One region of the Streptomyces sp. ME02-8801-2C genome, then DNA from elsewhere that is predicted to be linked to it. Evidence: riboswitches for the same ligand, from Rfam matches in the RefSeq annotation. Region 1 holds a riboswitch; the other holds the start of a gene.

Evidence for each region. Region 1 has a riboswitch for thiamine pyrophosphate ahead of PV396_RS29560 (thiamine ABC transporter substrate-binding protein). Riboswitches for the same ligand answer to the same signal wherever they lie in the genome.
Region 2: linked by a shared signal. The riboswitch ahead of thiO (glycine oxidase ThiO) and the one ahead of PV396_RS29560 (thiamine ABC transporter substrate-binding protein) in region 1 are both predicted to bind thiamine pyrophosphate.

The regions. Positions count from the first base shown of each region.
Region 1 is NZ_JARAXP010000009.1:227,546-235,344, reverse strand. It holds gene PV396_RS29580 (LAETG motif-containing sortase-dependent surface protein) at 1-649, shown strand, start outside; gene PV396_RS29575 (maleylpyruvate isomerase family mycothiol-dependent enzyme) at 731-1,567, opposite strand; gene PV396_RS29570 (ABC transporter ATP-binding protein) at 1,593-2,609, opposite strand; gene PV396_RS29565 (iron ABC transporter permease) at 2,612-4,294, opposite strand; gene PV396_RS29560 (thiamine ABC transporter substrate-binding protein) at 4,270-5,352, opposite strand; TPP riboswitch at 5,434-5,539, opposite strand; gene rlmN (23S rRNA (adenine(2503)-C(2))-methyltransferase RlmN) at 5,565-6,671, opposite strand; gene PV396_RS29550 (hypothetical protein) at 6,771-7,442, opposite strand; gene PV396_RS29545 (phosphatidate cytidylyltransferase) at 7,568-7,799, opposite strand, start outside.
Region 2 is NZ_JARAXP010000001.1:43,119-50,917, forward strand. It holds gene pknB (Stk1 family PASTA domain-containing Ser/Thr kinase) at 1-487, opposite strand, end outside; gene PV396_RS00210 (thiazole synthase) at 662-1,456, opposite strand; gene thiS (sulfur carrier protein ThiS) at 1,460-1,660, opposite strand; gene thiO (glycine oxidase ThiO) at 1,669-2,841, opposite strand; TPP riboswitch at 2,839-2,951, opposite strand; gene PV396_RS00225 (hypothetical protein) at 3,003-3,356, shown strand; gene PV396_RS00230 (FAD-dependent oxidoreductase) at 3,410-4,648, shown strand; gene PV396_RS00235 (Rv2175c family DNA-binding protein) at 4,746-5,117, shown strand; gene thiE (thiamine phosphate synthase) at 5,215-5,895, shown strand; gene metF (methylenetetrahydrofolate reductase [NAD(P)H]) at 6,007-6,930, shown strand; gene PV396_RS00250 (hypothetical protein) at 6,987-7,799, shown strand, end outside.

The DNA of each region.
Region 1 (7,799 bases):
CTCCGCCTCGGCCGCGCTCGCGCTTGGCGTCGCCGGCAACGCGTTCGCCTGCAACATCACTGAGTTCTCCGCCGTCGCCAAGTGCGACGGTGAAAAGGGTGTCATCAGCGTCACCGACAAGGACCCGTCGGGCACCCCCGCCACTGTCACCGTCTACCTGGGTGACAAGGTCATCGGCACCCAGGACGTCGTGGGCAGCCGCGAGGGTGTCACCGTCGACTTCCCGGAGGACTGGGCGCCGAACACGACGTACCGCGTGCACGTCAAGGCCGGCAAGCTGGTCGACGACTACGTCAAGCCTGACGTTCTCACCGGTGGCGAGGCCTGCAAGACGGAGACGACCCCGTCGCCGACCCCGACCCCGCCGGCCTCGGAGACCCCGAAGCCCTCGGAGCCCGCCGCCACTCCGACCCCGTCGGCGTCGGAGCCCGAGGAGTCCGCCACGCCGACTCCGTCGGCCTCCGAGAGCACCCCGGGTGCTCCGGCGGACAGCGTTCCGACGCCCGCGGGCGGTAGCTCCAACCTCGCCGAGACCGGCGCCAGCTCGAACACCGGCATGATCGCCGGTATCGCGGCCGCCCTGGTCGTCGTCGGCGGCGGCGCCGTCTTCTTCGGCCTGCGTCGTCGTGGTGCGTCCAACAACAGCTGACGTTCCGCTCGCCGTATCCGCAGCACCTGGCTGTACGTGGTGGCCCGTCCCCGAGTCCGGGGGCGGGCCACCGCGCTGTCGTCAGCCGAAAGTCGCCCTCCGTAGCCAGAACTCCAGCAGCTCACGCTCTCCGAGGATCTCCAACCCCGGGCTGTCCAGCGGCAGTCGGCGGTAGAAGGCGAGCATGACGTCGGTGAGCGGACCGCGCAGGGCGACCGTCGCCTTCTCGTGGCCGCGCCGCCAGACGACACCGTCCTCGGTGAGCTCGACGAGCCTCCCCCAGCCTTCGGCCGGGGGGACCCCCATCTCGCTTCGCTCGGCGTTCAACTCCGGCTCGGCGTCCGTGGCATGGAGATGGATGCTGCGGCCCGGGCCGCGCAGCTCGCTCGCCGCGTCGTGCGGCTGCGTCCGCTGTACGAACTCCACGATCTGCAGCCACTCGTCGATCGCGTCGGCGGCGATGTCGGCCGCGACCTCGTACGGCAGCCCGGCGGCGAGGGTCGCGTCCGCGCGGTGGACGGTGATCTCGTGGGCCATCCGACGCGCCCAGAAGCCCGAGGTGTGGATCCCCGCCCACGCCCACACCTTGGTGTCGGGCCCGGCCTCGCGCAGCGCGCCGACGACCAGTTCACCGGTCTCGGCCAGCCACGCGTCCAGCGCGGCGGTATCCCCCTGGGCCTCGGGTCCCTCGCACAGGGGCACGAGATCCTCGTCGATGTCCGCCTCGGCCCGCGCGCGCACCAGCGTGTCCACCCAGCGCAGGGCGCCGCCCGTGTGCCGCACCAACTGCTCCAGCGACCAGTCCGGGCAGGTCGGCACGGTCGCGGACAGCTCGGCACCGGAGGTCACGACAGCTCTCAACTGTCCGACCTGGTGGGCGATTTCATCGCAATAGCGGTCATGTGCGAGTGTCGTCATGCCCCGAACCCTATGAGGGGTCCCGTCAGCCGAGCACGACAATTTCGGCCGCGTCGAAGGCCACCCCGACCTCGTCCCCCGGCTCCGGCGCCGCCCGCAACGCACACGCGGCCTCCAGGCGGGGCGCGTCCTCTGGCTGGAGCTGTACGGCGACATGCGTACCCCGGAAGGTGCGCGCGGCCACGGTGCAGCGCAGGCCCTCGGCGGCGGGCACCAGGCGCACCCCGGCGGGCCGTACGAGCAGCGTGCGCGTCCCCTGGGGGGCGTCCTCGGGGACCGGAACCTTGCCCCAGGGGGTGTCCGCGGCCTGCCCGCTCACCGTCGCCCCGACGACGTTGTCGAAGCCGAGGAAGCGGGCCACGAACTCGTCCGCGGGTCGCTGCCAGACCTCAAGTGGCGTACCGGACTGGGCGATCCGCCCCTCGCGCATCACGATCACCCGGTCGGCGAGGGCGAAGGCCTCGCCCTGGTCATGGGTCACGGCGAGCACGGTGGTGCCCAACCGGCCGAAGAGTTCCCGGAGTTCGACGACGAGCCGCTCGCGCAGCGAGCGGTCCAGCTGGCCGAGCGGTTCGTCGAGCATCAGCAGCCGGGGGCGCGGCGCGAGGGCGCGGGCGAGGGCGACGCGCTGCTGCTCCCCGCCGGACAGCGCGGCGACGGCCCGACGGGCGGCGCCGGGCAGCCCGACCAGTTCCAGCAACTCCCGTACGCGTACGTTCTGTTGCGCCTTGGACACGTGGTGCATGCGCAGCCCGAAGGCGACGTTGCCGCCGACGTCCCGCTGGGGGAACAGCTGGTGGTCCTGGAACATCAGGCCGACCTCGCGCTTGTGCGCGGGCACTCCGGCGAGGTCCCTGCCGTCGAGCGACACCCGCCCCGCGTCGAGGGGTTGGAGTCCGGCGACCGCCCGCAGCAGCGTCGACTTTCCGCTGCCACTGGGGCCGAGCACGCACACGGTCTCGTGCTCGGCGACATCGAGGCCGACGCCGTCGAGCACGGGCCGCGACCCGAACCGTACGGTCGCTCCGTCGAGACTGAGCATGGTCAGAACTCCCCCGTCCGGTCGGTCCGCAGCCGCTCCAGCACGAGCAGGGCCACCGCGCACACCAGCATCAAGATCGTCGAAAGGGCCATCGCCTGGCCGTAGTTGAGGTCGCCGGGGCGGCCCAGCAGACGGGCCACGGCGACCGGCAGGGTCGGGTTGTCGGGCCGGGCGATGAACACGGTCGCCCCGAACTCGCCCAGCGACACGGCGAACGCGAACCCGGCGGCGACCAGCAGCGCCCGCCGCACGATCGGCAGATCGACCTCCCGCCAGACCCGCCACGGCGACGCCCCGAGCACGGCCGCCGCCTCCCTCAGCCGCCCGTCCACGGCCCGCAGCACCGGCAGCATGGTCCGCACCACGAACGGCACCCCGACCAGTGCCTGCGCCAGCGGTACCAGGATCCAGCTGCTGCGCAGATCGAGCGGCGGCTCGTCGAGCGCGATCAGGAACCCGAACCCGACGGTCACCGCCGACACCCCGAGCGGCAGCATCAACAGTGCGTCGAACCCCCGTACGAGCCGCCCGGCATCGCGCCGGGTGAGCGCCACGGCGGCCAGCGACCCGACGACGACGGCGATGGCTGTGGCGGCGACGGCGTACTGGAGTGAGTTCCCGATGGCGGCGATCGGCGCCACCAGGAAGATGCCCGAGTCGTCGTGGGTGAGCGCCCGGTAGTAGCCGAGGCCCGCGCCGCCCGGCGTGGCGAACGACCGCTGCACGAGCACGGCGAGCGGCAGCACCAGCAGGAGGGCGATGCTGGCCAGCACCCCGCCGAGCAGCGCCCACTGACCCCGGCCGCGGGGCCTGCGGGCGGTCGTCTCCGGTGCCACGAGCCGCAGCGCGCTCTCCCGCCGCCGTACCGTCCCGGCGTGCACGGCGAGGATCGCGCCCACCGCCACGAACTGCACGATCGTCAGCACGGCGGCCGTACCGAGGTCGAAGATCTCCGAGGTCTGCCGGTAGATCTCCACCTCGAGGGTGGCGAAGGTGGGCCCGCCGAGGATCTGCACCACTCCGAAAGAGGTGAAGGTGAAGAGGAAGACCATGAGCGCGGCGGCGGCGACGGCGGGTGCGAGGGCGGGCAGCGTGACCTGCCGCCAGGCTGTGAACCGCGAGGCGCCGAGCATCCTCGCGGCCTCCTCCTGCCGTGGGTCGAGCTGCGCCCAGAGCCCGCCGACCGTCCGTACGACGACGGCGTAGTTGAAGAAGACATGCGCGAGCAGGATCGCCCACACGGTCGTGTCCAGCCGTACGCCCCACAGCTCGTCGAGCAGCCCGCCACGCCCGACCAGTGCCAGGAACGCCGTACCGACCACGACGGTCGGCAGTACGAAGGGCACGGTCACCACGGCCCGCAGAATCTGCTTGCCCCTGAAATCGAAGCGCGCGAAGACATACGCGCCGGGGAGTGCGATCAGCAGCGTGAGCGCGGTGGACGCGAACGCCTGCCAGACGGTGAACCAGAGCACGCGCCGGATGCCGGAGTCGCCGAGCACGTCCCCCAGCTGTCCCAGCCGCCAGACCCCGTCGACGTGCAGACCGCGCGCGACGATCGCGGCGACGGGATAGGCGAAGAAGAGCGCGAAGAAGACGACGGGCAGCGCGAGCAGGGCACCGCGCAGAGCGGCGCCCCGCCTGCGCGCGAGCGCCCCGGCTACTTCAGTACGAGCGATGTCCACGACTTGACCCACTGGTCACGGTGTTCGGCGATCTTCGCGGGGTCCATGGTCTCGGGGTCCTTGGCCTGCGGCCCGTACTCGGTGAACTCGGCGGGCACCTCGGCGCCCTCGCGTACCGGGTACACGAACATGTTGAGCGGCATGTCCTCCTGGAAGGTCTTGCCGACCAGGAAGTCGAGCAGCGCCTTGCCGCCAGCGCTGTTCTTCGCGTTGCTGAGCAGCCCCGCGTACTCGATCTGCCGGAAGCAGGTGCCCATCGCGACCCCGGTCGGAGCGGCGGTCGGCTTCGGGTCGGCGAAGATCACCTCGGCGGGCGGCGAGGATGCGTACGAGACGACGAGGGGCCGGTCGCCCTTGGCCTTCTTGCCGCCGGCCGACCCGGAGAACTCCTCGTTGTACGCCTGCTCCCAGCCGTCGACCACCTTCACACCGTTGGCCTGCAGCTTGGCCCAGTAGCCGCTCCAGCCGTCATCCCCGTACTTGGCGGCGCTGCCGAGCAGGAACCCGAGTCCGGGCGAGGAGGTGGAGGCGTTCTCGGTGACGAGGAGGTCCTTGTAGGCGGGCTTGACCAGATCGTCGAAGGACTCGGGCGGGGTCAGCTTGTGCTCGCTGAACCAGGCCTTGTCGTAGTTGACGCAGATGTCGCCGGTGTCGATCGGGGTGACCCGGTGCTTGTCGTCGTCCGTCCGGTACGCGGGCAGGATCGCGTCGGCGTCCTTCACCTCGTACGACTGGAACAGGCCGTTGTCGAGCGCGCGGGAGAGCAGGGTGTTGTCGACGCCGAAGAAGACGTCGCCCTGCGGGTTGTCCTTGGTGAGGATCGCCTTGTTGACGGCCTGCCCGGCGTCGCCGTCCTTGAGGACCCTGACCTTGTACCCGGACTGCTTCTCGAAGGCGGCGAGGACGCCCTTCGAAACGGCCCACGAGTCGTGGCTGACCAGGGTGACGGTCTTGCTTTCCGCAGCCGAACCGCTGCCGCTGTCCTCGGACCCGCACGCGGACAGCGCGACCAGCCCGAGCCCGACGGCAAGGGCCGTGACCTGCTTGGTGATGCTCACTGGATTCTTCCTCCTGGGATGACCAGGAAGAGACGCGGCCCTGCCCGGACCCCATGACGGGTTCCGGGCAGGGCGCAACAGCTTGAGTGATGACCGAACTTCCTACCCAGAATGACCTGGGCGAGGTTCAGAGGGTCTGCGGGCTGTCCCGCACTCTCAGCGCTGTGGCGCTCCCCTGTCGGAATATGAAGGTATGTAGGTACGACGTAAGACTACCGCTCGGTGGCCGCCAGCTGACCGCACGCCCCGTCGATCTCCTGCCCTCGGGTGTCCCGAACGGTCACGGGCACCCCGTGCGCGGCGATGGCCTCGACGAACGCCTTCTCGTCCTCGGGCCGCGAGGCCGTCCACTTGGACCCCGGAGTGGGGTTCAGCGGAATCAGGTTGACGTGCACGGGCTTGCCCCTGAGCAGCCGCCCGAGCCGGTCACCACGCCAGGCCTGGTCGTTGATGTCCCTGATCAGCGCGTACTCGATGGACAGCCGACGCCCCGACTTCGCCGCGTACTCCCACCCGGCGTCGAGGACCTCGCGCACCTTCCACCGTGTGTTCACGGGTACGAGGGTGTCGCGCAGCTCGTCGTCCGGCGCGTGCAGGGAGATCGCGAGCCGGCACTTGAAGCCCTCGTCGGAGAACCGGTGGATGGCCGGCACCAGCCCGACGGTCGAGACGGTGATCCCCCGCTGCGACAGCCCGACACCGTCCGGCTCGGGGTCGGTCAGCGCACGGATGGCACCGACGACACGCTTGTAGTTGGCCAGGGGCTCGCCCATGCCCATGAACACGATGTTGGAGAGCCGCGCGGGCCCACCGGGAATCTCCCCGTCCCGAAGCGCACGCATCCCGGCCACGATCTGGTGCACGATCTCGGCGGTGGACAGGTTCCGGTCGAGCCCCGCCTGCCCGGTCGCGCAGAACGGGCAGTTCATCCCGCACCCCGCCTGCGAGCTGATGCACATGGTCACCCGGTCCGGGTAGCGCATGAGCACCGACTCGACGAGCGTCCCGTCGACCATCCGCCACAGGGTCTTGCGGGTGGTGTCCTGGTCGGTCGACAGATGACGCACGACCGTCATCAGCTCGGGAAGCAGCGCCTCCTGGAGCTTGCCGCGCGAGGCGGCCGGGATGTTCGTCCACTCGGCCGGGTCGTGCGCGAACCGCCCGAAGTAGTGCTGCGAGAGCTGCTTGGCACGAAACGGCTTCTCACCGATCGCGGCAACGGCCTCTTTACGCTCGGCGGGCGTGAGATCGGCAAGATGCCGCGGCGGCTTCTGAGCTCCGCGCGGGGCGACGAATGTGAGTTCTCCTGGCTTAGGCATGGCTGTACCAGTGTCGCAGACATCCGGCCACCCCCTCACCGCCCTGTGGACAACCTCAGGCGCGGAGACAAAACCCCAGCTCGGCAGCCGTCCGCCTGCTCACCGCGGCGCAGCCGCCATCACCCCCCGAAGCTCCGCCACCTCCCGCTCCAGCTCGCGGTAGTGGTCGCTGACCTTCTGCCGGGCCGTCGGTGTGACGCGGCCCCCGTCCAGTTCGGTCAGCCGGTCGCCCAGGGCGGTGAGGCCTGTCTGCCAGTCGTGCCAGCCGTCGGCGCCCTGGGCTGCGGCCAGCTCGCCCCGGGCCGCGCGCAGGGCCTCGTGGGCCCCCTCGCGCAGCGGGACCAGGTCGGCGCGCAGCCGTTCGGTGCGTTCGCGGAGGTAGACGAGGGACTCGCCGTATCCGGCGAACGTCTCCCGCAGCTCGGTCATCGACCTGACCTGGTCCCCGAGCGCCTCCAGCCAGGGCAGGGCCACCTCGACGCCGTGCTCGGCCGCCCCGACGGTCGCCGTACGGACCTCGAGGTAGTTCTGGGACACTCCGTCCAGGTCGGCGAAGACACTCATCGCGCCGAGCGTCTGCTCGCGGATGGTGTCCGAAGGGAGTCCGTCCCCCCGGTCGAGCAGCGCCTCGATCCGCTCCAGCTCGCCCCGCACCGCCCTGCGCAGCTCCAGCAGCGCCTGATGAGCCGCGTCGGCGGTCTCGACCGGGCCGGCGACAGCCGCCAGCCCCTCGGCCTGCCGCTGGCGTCTTGCCCGACTACGCCCCCACATGCACGCCACCCCTTCCGGACGGATCGACCGCACTGAAGTCGATCTTAGGTTCGAAAGGGGTGGTTTCAGGCCGTCGGAGGTCTTTCACACGAAACCCGGACCGTACTGGAACATTCCGGCCGCCCTCAGCCCACGAAGGCGACGAACAGCAGCCACACGACAGGAGCCGTGGGAAGCAGCGAGTCCAGCCGGTCCATGATGCCGCCGTGTCCCGGCAGCAGCGTGCCCATGTCCTTGATGCCCAGGTCCCGCTTGATCATGGACTCGCCGAGGTCGCCGAGCGTCGCGCTGACCGCGACCGCGAGGCCCAGCAGCAGTCCCTGCCACCAGGTGCCGTCGTCGATCACGTACGCCATC
Region 2 (7,799 bases), on a different contig from region 1:
CGAGCCCGAAGTCGGCGACCTTGACCCGGCCGTCGTCCCCTATGAGCACGTTCTCGGGCTTCATGTCGCGGTGCACGAATCCGGCCCGGTGGGCGGCGCCGAGCGCGGCGAGCACGGGCTCCAGGATGTCGAGCGCGGCCCTCGGCTGGAGCGCGCCGCGTTCACGGAGCACGTCACGCAGGGTGCAGCCGGCGACGTACTCCATGGCGAGATAGACGTACGACCCGTCGGTGCCCTGGTCGAAGACCTGCACGACGTTGGGGTGCGCGAGCCGGGCCACGGACTTCGCCTCGCGGATGAACCGCTCGACGAAGGACACGTCGGCGGCGAGCGAGGGGTGCATCACCTTGAGGGCGAGCACGCGGTCGAGGCGGGTGTCCACGGCCCGGTAGACCGTGGCCATCCCGCCGACCGCGATCCGCGCGTCCACGCGATAGCGACCGTCGAGCACCTGCCCGACGAGAGGGTCCTGAAGGGTCGTGTCCACGCAGGCGAGTGTACGAGCCGTCACTGACAGGGCCGCGATCTCACTCGGGAAAGCAGCAGGACTGAAGCCGACCTGTGACGCGAACCGAGACGGAGAGCCGCCGACGGTGGGAAGCCCCCACCGGAGAGCTCCCCTTGCCAGCGGGCTGGAAACGGGCGGTGCGCGGGTGGGAGATCAAAAATTGGGCCGCTCCGGATCCAGCACGGCCAGCCCCTCCGCAGGAGACGACGCCTCGGCGAAGTGACGCCGCGGAATCCGCCCCGCCCGGTAGGCCAACCGCCCCGCCTCCACCCCGCTCCGCATGGCGGCAGCCATCAGCACGGGTTCCTGAGCCCGGGTGACCGCCGACGCCAGCATCACCCCCGCACACCCCAGCTCCATCGCCAGCGCCACGTCCGACGCCGTCCCCGCCCCCGCGTCCAGAATCACCGGCACACGCGCGTGCTCCACGATCAGCTGGAAGTTGTGCGGGTTGCGGATCCCCAGCCCCGACCCGATCGGCGACCCGAGCGGCATGATCGCGGCGCACCCGACGTCCTCCAGCTTGCGTGCCAGCACCGGATCGTCGTTCGTGTACGGCAGCACCGTGAACCCGTCGTCCACCAGCACCTCCGCCGCGTCCAGCAGTTCGATGGGATCCGGCAGCAGCGTCCGCTCGTCGGCGATGACCTCCAGTTTCACCATGTCCGTACCGAGCGCCTCCCGGGCCAGCCGGGCCGTCAGCACGGCCTCGCCGGCGGTGAAGCATCCCGCCGTGTTGGGCAGCACCTGGATGCCGAGCCGTTCCAGCACCGACAGCACCGACCCGTGCACCGAGGGATCGACGCGCCGCATCGCGACGGTCGTCAGTTCCGTGCCCGAGGCCACCAGGGCCCGTTCCAGCACCTCGAGGCTGGGCGCGCCCCCCGTACCCATGATCAGCCGGGACGCGAAGGCCGTACCACCGAGGACAAAGGGATCGTCGGCCATGGTTCAGCCTCCCTGGACGGCGGTGAGGACCTCGACGCGGTCTCCCTCGGCGAGGGGGGTCGAGGACCAACGCGCGCGTGGGACGACGGTTTCGTTGAGCGCGGCGGCCACACCGGAAGGCGCCGGGGTGAGGGTCTTCACCAGCGCGTCGAGCGCGGTACCGGCGGACACCTCTTGCTGCCGGCCGTTGACCAGGATGTTCAGGGAATGGCTCATGCGAACTGCTCCATGCGTACGGCGTGGACGGCGTCGAACCGTCGAGGGGTGAAGGCGCGGGCCTCGTCCGGCAGTTCACCGGTGGCCAGGGCGGCGGCCATCGCGTCTCCGGTGACCGGCGTCAGCAGCACGCCGTTGCGGTAGTGCCCGGTGGCCACCAGAAGCCCGTCCAGCGCGGTCGGGCCCAGCAGCGGCGCGTTGTCGGGGGAGCCGGGGCGCAGTCCCGCGCGGGTCTCCGTCAGCGGCAACTCGGTGATCCCGGGGACGAGTTCGTGGGCGTCGCGCAGCAGCTCGTAGACACCGCCCGCCGTGACGGTGGTGTCCCAGCCCAGCTCCTCGCTGGTCGCCCCGACGACCAGCTCACCGTTCTCGCGCGGCACCAGATAGACCTGGCTGCCGCGCACCACGGCCCGCACGGTCCGGCTCAGGAAGGGCGCGTACCGCTGCGGCACGGTCACCCGCAACACTTGCCCCTTCACGGGCCGTACGGGTGGCAGCACAGCCTCCGGGACTCCCGCGAGCCGTCCGCTGAGGCTGCCCCCGGCCAGCACGACCGACCCGGCGGCCAGTTCGTCGCCGTCCGAGTCCGTGACCCCCACGGCCCGCCCCCGCCGTACCTCGAGCCGTTCGGCCCAGGTCCGGCGCAGCACGACCCCGGCGCGCTCGCACGCGGCCACCAGCGCCCCGGCCAGCCGTCGCGGATCGATCTGGTGGTCGCCGTCCACCCGCAGCCCCCCGCGCACGCCCGGCGCGAGCATCGGCTCCAGGCGCCGGCATTCGCGCCCGGACAGCCACTCCGACTGCAGGCCGGAGCGCTGTTGCAGGGCGTGCAGTTCGCGCAGCTCGGCGCGGTCGTCGGCGTCGAGCGCGACGGCGAGGGTGCCGCAGCGGCGGTAGCCGAGGTCATGACCGGTCAGCTCGGTGAGCTCGGCGACGAAGTCCGGATAGCGGCGGGCCGACTCCAGGTTCAGCCCCAGCAGGGTCTGCTCCCCGTGGTGCAGTTCGGTGACGGCGGCCAGCATCCCGGCCGCCACCTGCGCGGCCCCGCCGCCCGGCACGGGATCCACGACGGTCGTGGCGAGCCCGCGCTGCGCGGCCCGCCAGGCCGTCACCAGCCCGATGATCCCGCCGCCGACGACCACGACGTCCGAGGTGTGTGTACGCGACATGGGCGTCCAGCCCCTCCCTTCGCCGGCATGACCCGGATCAGGTTCGTACGGTCGGAGGCCGCCCAGCCTCCCTCTCAGCCCGGTGCGTCCGGGCTCCCGCGAGTGCTTACGCTGGTCACCCTAGCCCGCAGTGCGACGCCCATGTAAGGGAGCCCGTCCCCATGCCCCGCTCGCTCGACGGCCTCGTCCTCGCCCCTGTCACGGACCAGGCCCCAGGTCAGGTGGGGACGCGCACCCGGTTCACCTACCACGAGCGAAACGGCGAGATCTGGGCCGAGTACGCGGGCGGCGATGTCGTACGCGGCCATCTCGTGGGTACACGGGAAGGTGACCGGCTCGACTTCCGGTACGTGCAGCTGAAGCGCGACGGGACGACGTCCTCGGGCCACTGTGTGTCCGAGGTGACCGAACTGCCCGACGGGCGGCTGCGGTTGGCGGAGACCTGGGAGTGGGAGTCGCAGCCGGGCAGTGGGACGAGCGTGGTGGAACAGGTCGAGCGCGTGGTTGTGGAGTAGGTCACTGACCGCGCCCACTGACTGACAATTTGTCAGTTGTCTATGGTGATCGGGTGAGCGAGCAGACGCAGGCACAGGACACACCGGGCGGGCTGCGGGCGCGGCGCGTGGTCGTCGTGGGCGCGGGCATGGCCGGGGTGCAGACCGCGGTCGCCCTGCGGGAGCAGGGGTTCACGGGCACCGTCACGCTGCTGGGTGCCGAGCCCCATCAGCCGTACGACCGGCCGCCCCTGTCCAAGGCCGTACTGCTGGGCAAGGCGGAGGACTCCGCCTTCGACGTCGACTTCGAGGCCCTCGGTATCGAACTGCTGCTCGGGTGCGAGGTGCTGGGCGTCCGAGGCGCCGAACATGAACTGGACACCGCCGAGGGGCCCGTCCCGTACGACGTCCTGGTCCTCGCGACCGGCGCCGAACCGATCCGGCTGCCGGGCACCGAGGGCGTACCCGGGGTGCATCTGCTGCGGACCCTCGACGACGCCGAGCGGCTGCGGCCGGTCCTCGCACGTCAGCATGACATCGTGGTCGTCGGGGCGGGCTGGATCGGCGCCGAGTTCGCCACCGCCGCCCGCGAGGCCGGCTGCTCCGTCACCGTCGTGGAGGCCGCCGACCGGCCGCTCGCGGGCGCCCTGCCCGCCGAGGTGGCCGCGCCGATGGCCGCCTGGTACGCCGACAGCGGCGCCTCGCTGCGCACCCACGCGCGCGTGGCACGCGTCGAGCCCGGCGCGGTGGTGCTCGACGACGGCTCGCGGCTGCCCGCAGGCGCCGTCGTCGTCGGCATCGGGGCCCGCCCGGCCACGGCCTGGCTCACGGGCTCGGGGATCACCCTGGGCGAGCACCGCGAGGTCGTCGCCGACGACCATCTGCGCACCTCCCAGGCGGACGTCTACGCGGTCGGCGACTGCGCCTCCTTCCCCTCGGGAAGGTACGGCCGACGTCTTCTGGTCCACCACTGGGACAACGCCCTCCAGGGACCCCGTACGGTCGCCGCCAACATCATCGGGGAGTCCCCGGCGGTCTACGACCCCGTCCCGTACTTCTGGTCGGAGCAGTTCGGCCGCTTCGTCCAGTACGTCGGCCACCACCAGTCCGCCGACACCACCCTGTGGCGCGGCGACCCGGCCGGGCCCGCCTGGACGGTCTGCTGGCTGCGCGAGGGCCGCCTGGCCGCCCTGCTGGCCGTGGGCCGCCCCCGGGACCTGGCCCAGGGGCGCCGGCTGATCGAGGCGGGCACCCTGATGGACGCCGAGGCCCTGACGGACCCCTCCCGGCCACTGAAGGCGGCCACGGCGTAGGGCCGGGCGTTGCCCGACGCGGCTCGACACCATCACAACGGCGCAGGTCACAGGGGTCCCGCTTCCGACTGTCAGTGCGGGATGGCAGGCTTGTCCCGTGACCGAGATTGACGCAAAGATCGATGCTCTCGTCCCCGCCTGGCTCACGCTGCCCGACATCGCGGAAATCCTCGACATCGAGGTGACACGCGTCCGGCAGTTGGTCAAGGAGGGCCAAGTGATCGCCGTACGCCGTGGCGAGAACCGCGCGCTGCACGTCCCCGCCGCCTTCATCGACGGGGCCGAGCAGAAGGTCGTCAAGGGCCTCACCGGCACCCTGACGCTCCTGAGGGACGACGGCTTCTCCGACGAAGAGATGCTCGAGTGGCTCTTCACTCCCGACCCGAGCCTGCCCGGCACCCCCGCGCAGGCCCTCAGCGAGAATCGCGGCACGGAGGTGAAGCGCCGGGCCCAGGCGCTCGCCGTCTGATCCGACCAGCCGCCGGTGTGCGGGCCTCGGCCCGCACACCACCACACAGGGGCGCGCCCGGGTGAACACCCAGGGGCGCGCCCATGGGGGGACACGTATGCCCGAGACGACCGACACCGTGCCCGGGGCGAGCGCCGGTACCGCCCGTGCGCGGCTCGCCGACGCCCGGGTCTATCTCTGCACGGACGCCCGCAGACGGCAGGGCGACCTCGCCGAGTTCCTCGACGCCGTCCTGGCCGGCGGGGTCGACATCGTGCAGCTGCGCGACAAGGGCATGGAGGCGGCCGAGGAACTGGACCACCTCCAGGTCTTCGCCGACGCCTGCGCCCGGCACGGCAAGCTCCTCGCCGTCAACGACCGCGCGGACGTCGCCCACGCCGCCGGTGCCGACGTACTTCATCTCGGCCAGGGCGACCTCCCCGTCCCGGCGGCCCGCGCGATCCTCGGCCCCGACGTCCTCATAGGCCGCTCCACGCACGCCGAGTCCGAGGCCGAGGCGGCCGCCGTCCAGGAGGGCGTCGACTACTTCTGCACGGGCCCCTGCTGGCCCACCCCCACCAAACCGGGCCGCCACGCCCCCGGCCTCGACCTGGTCCGCCACACGGCCGGGCTCGCCACCGAGCGTCCCTGGTTCGCCATCGGCGGCGTCGACCTGGGCAACCTGGACGAGGTGCTGGCGGCGGGCGCCACCCGCGTGGTCGTCGTACGGGCGATCACCGAGGCGACCGACCCGGGCGCGGCGGCGGCGGAGTTCGCCAAGCGGCTGCGTTCGTGGTGAGCGTCGGCTGAGCCACCGCCAGGTGTCCGAGTCGTGGACAACAAGGCGACAATCCGGGCAAATTTCCGCCATCCGGTTGGGAGACCGCCGCCCCCTGACTAACCTGCGGGTATGGCCCTCGGAACCGCGTCCACCCGAACCGACCGCGCACGCACTGTGCGCGACATGCTCGCATCCGGCAAGACCACGTACTCCTTCGAGTTCTCGGCGCCCAAGACCCCCAAGGGCGAGCGGAGCCTGTGGAACGCGCTCCGGCGGGTCGAGGCGGTAGCGCCGGACTTCGTGTCCGTGACCTACGGGGCGGGCGGGTCGACGCGCGCGGGCACGGTCAAGGAGACCCAGCAGATCGTCTCCGACACCACGCTCACCCCGGTCGCCCACCTCACCGCGGTCAACCACTCCGTCGCCGAACTGCGCAACATCATCGGCCAGTACGCCGACGCGGGCATCCGCAACATCCTGGCCGTGCGCGGCGACCCGCCCGGCGATCCGATGGCCGACTGGGTACCGCACCCGAGCGGTCTGACGTACGCCGCCGAACTCGTCCGGCTCATCAAGGAGTCGGGCGACTTCTGCGTAGGCGTCGCCGCCTTCCCCGAGACGCACCCGCGCTCACCGGACCGGGACACGGACGTCACGCACTTCGTCGACAAGTGCCGGGCCGGCGCGGACTACGCGATCACCCAGATGTTCTTCCACCCGGAGTCCTATCTGAGGCTGCGGGACGCGGTCGCGGCGGCGGGCTGCCCGACCCCGGTCATCCCCGAGGTCATGCCCGTGACCAGCGTGCGGATGCTGGAGCGGTTGCCGCAGCTCAGCAACGCGGCCATCCCTTCTACCCTGAAAGAGCGGATCCTCACAGCCAAAGACGACGCGACGGCTGTACGCTCCATTGGCATCGAGTTCGCCACGGAGTTCTGCGCGCGACTGCTGGCCGAGGGAGTTCCCGGGCTGCACTTCATTACGCTGAACAACTCCACGGCATCGCTGGAAATCTACGAAAACCTGGGTCTGCACCACCCACAGCGGGCCTAGACCGGCCGCACGGGCGTACGACACACTGCGTAGCGGCCACTGGGAGAGGGGCGTACATGGGCTGGACGGTCCTCTACATCGCGTTTGGCGTCGTCGCGCTGTGGCTACTCGGAGAGGTTCTGCTCCAGTACAAGGCGCGGCTGCGCTGGCGTCTGCTGGCCTTCGTCGGCTTCCTCGGCGTGGTCCTCGGCGTGCTCATCCCGAATGTGCTGGTCATCGGCCTGGGCGCCGCGGCCTTCGCGGTCGGCCAGACCTACGTCACGCTGTCGTTCCGCAGCGGCTTCTCGGCCGGTTGGGCCGTAGCGGGCCGCACGGGCCTCCTCGCGCGGTTCGGCAAGAAGGGCCGCCGCGAGGGGGAGCACCAGGACCCGACGCTGGAGGTCTCCGACCTGGAGGCCACCGAGAGCGCCTACGGGCAGGGCAACGGCACGGACGCGGACTTCGGCGACTTCGGCCGCAGCCCCGCGGAGGGCGCCGGTAACGATGCCTACGACACCGGTGCCGGAACGTACCAGCAGGGCGAGGACTTCGACCGCGACTACGACCGGGACGACGTCTTCACCCCCGCCCGCCCCCTGCGGCCCACGGAGACCGGGAACACGGCCGTCTACGAACCGCAGCCCATCCCCGACGAGACCGGCACGTACGGCATATACAGCGATGCCGCCTACGCGTCGGCGACCGGCCAGGACCAGTCCTACGCGGGCGCGGGCCAGGACCAGTCGTACGCGGCCGCGGCCCAGAACGGCGACCAGACCTACGGCTACGACGGCTACACCGGTTACGACCAGCAGCAGTACGGCTACGACGCCTCGGGCCAGCAGCAGTACGCCGCCTACTCCGACCCGTACATCGGCCAGGGCTACGGC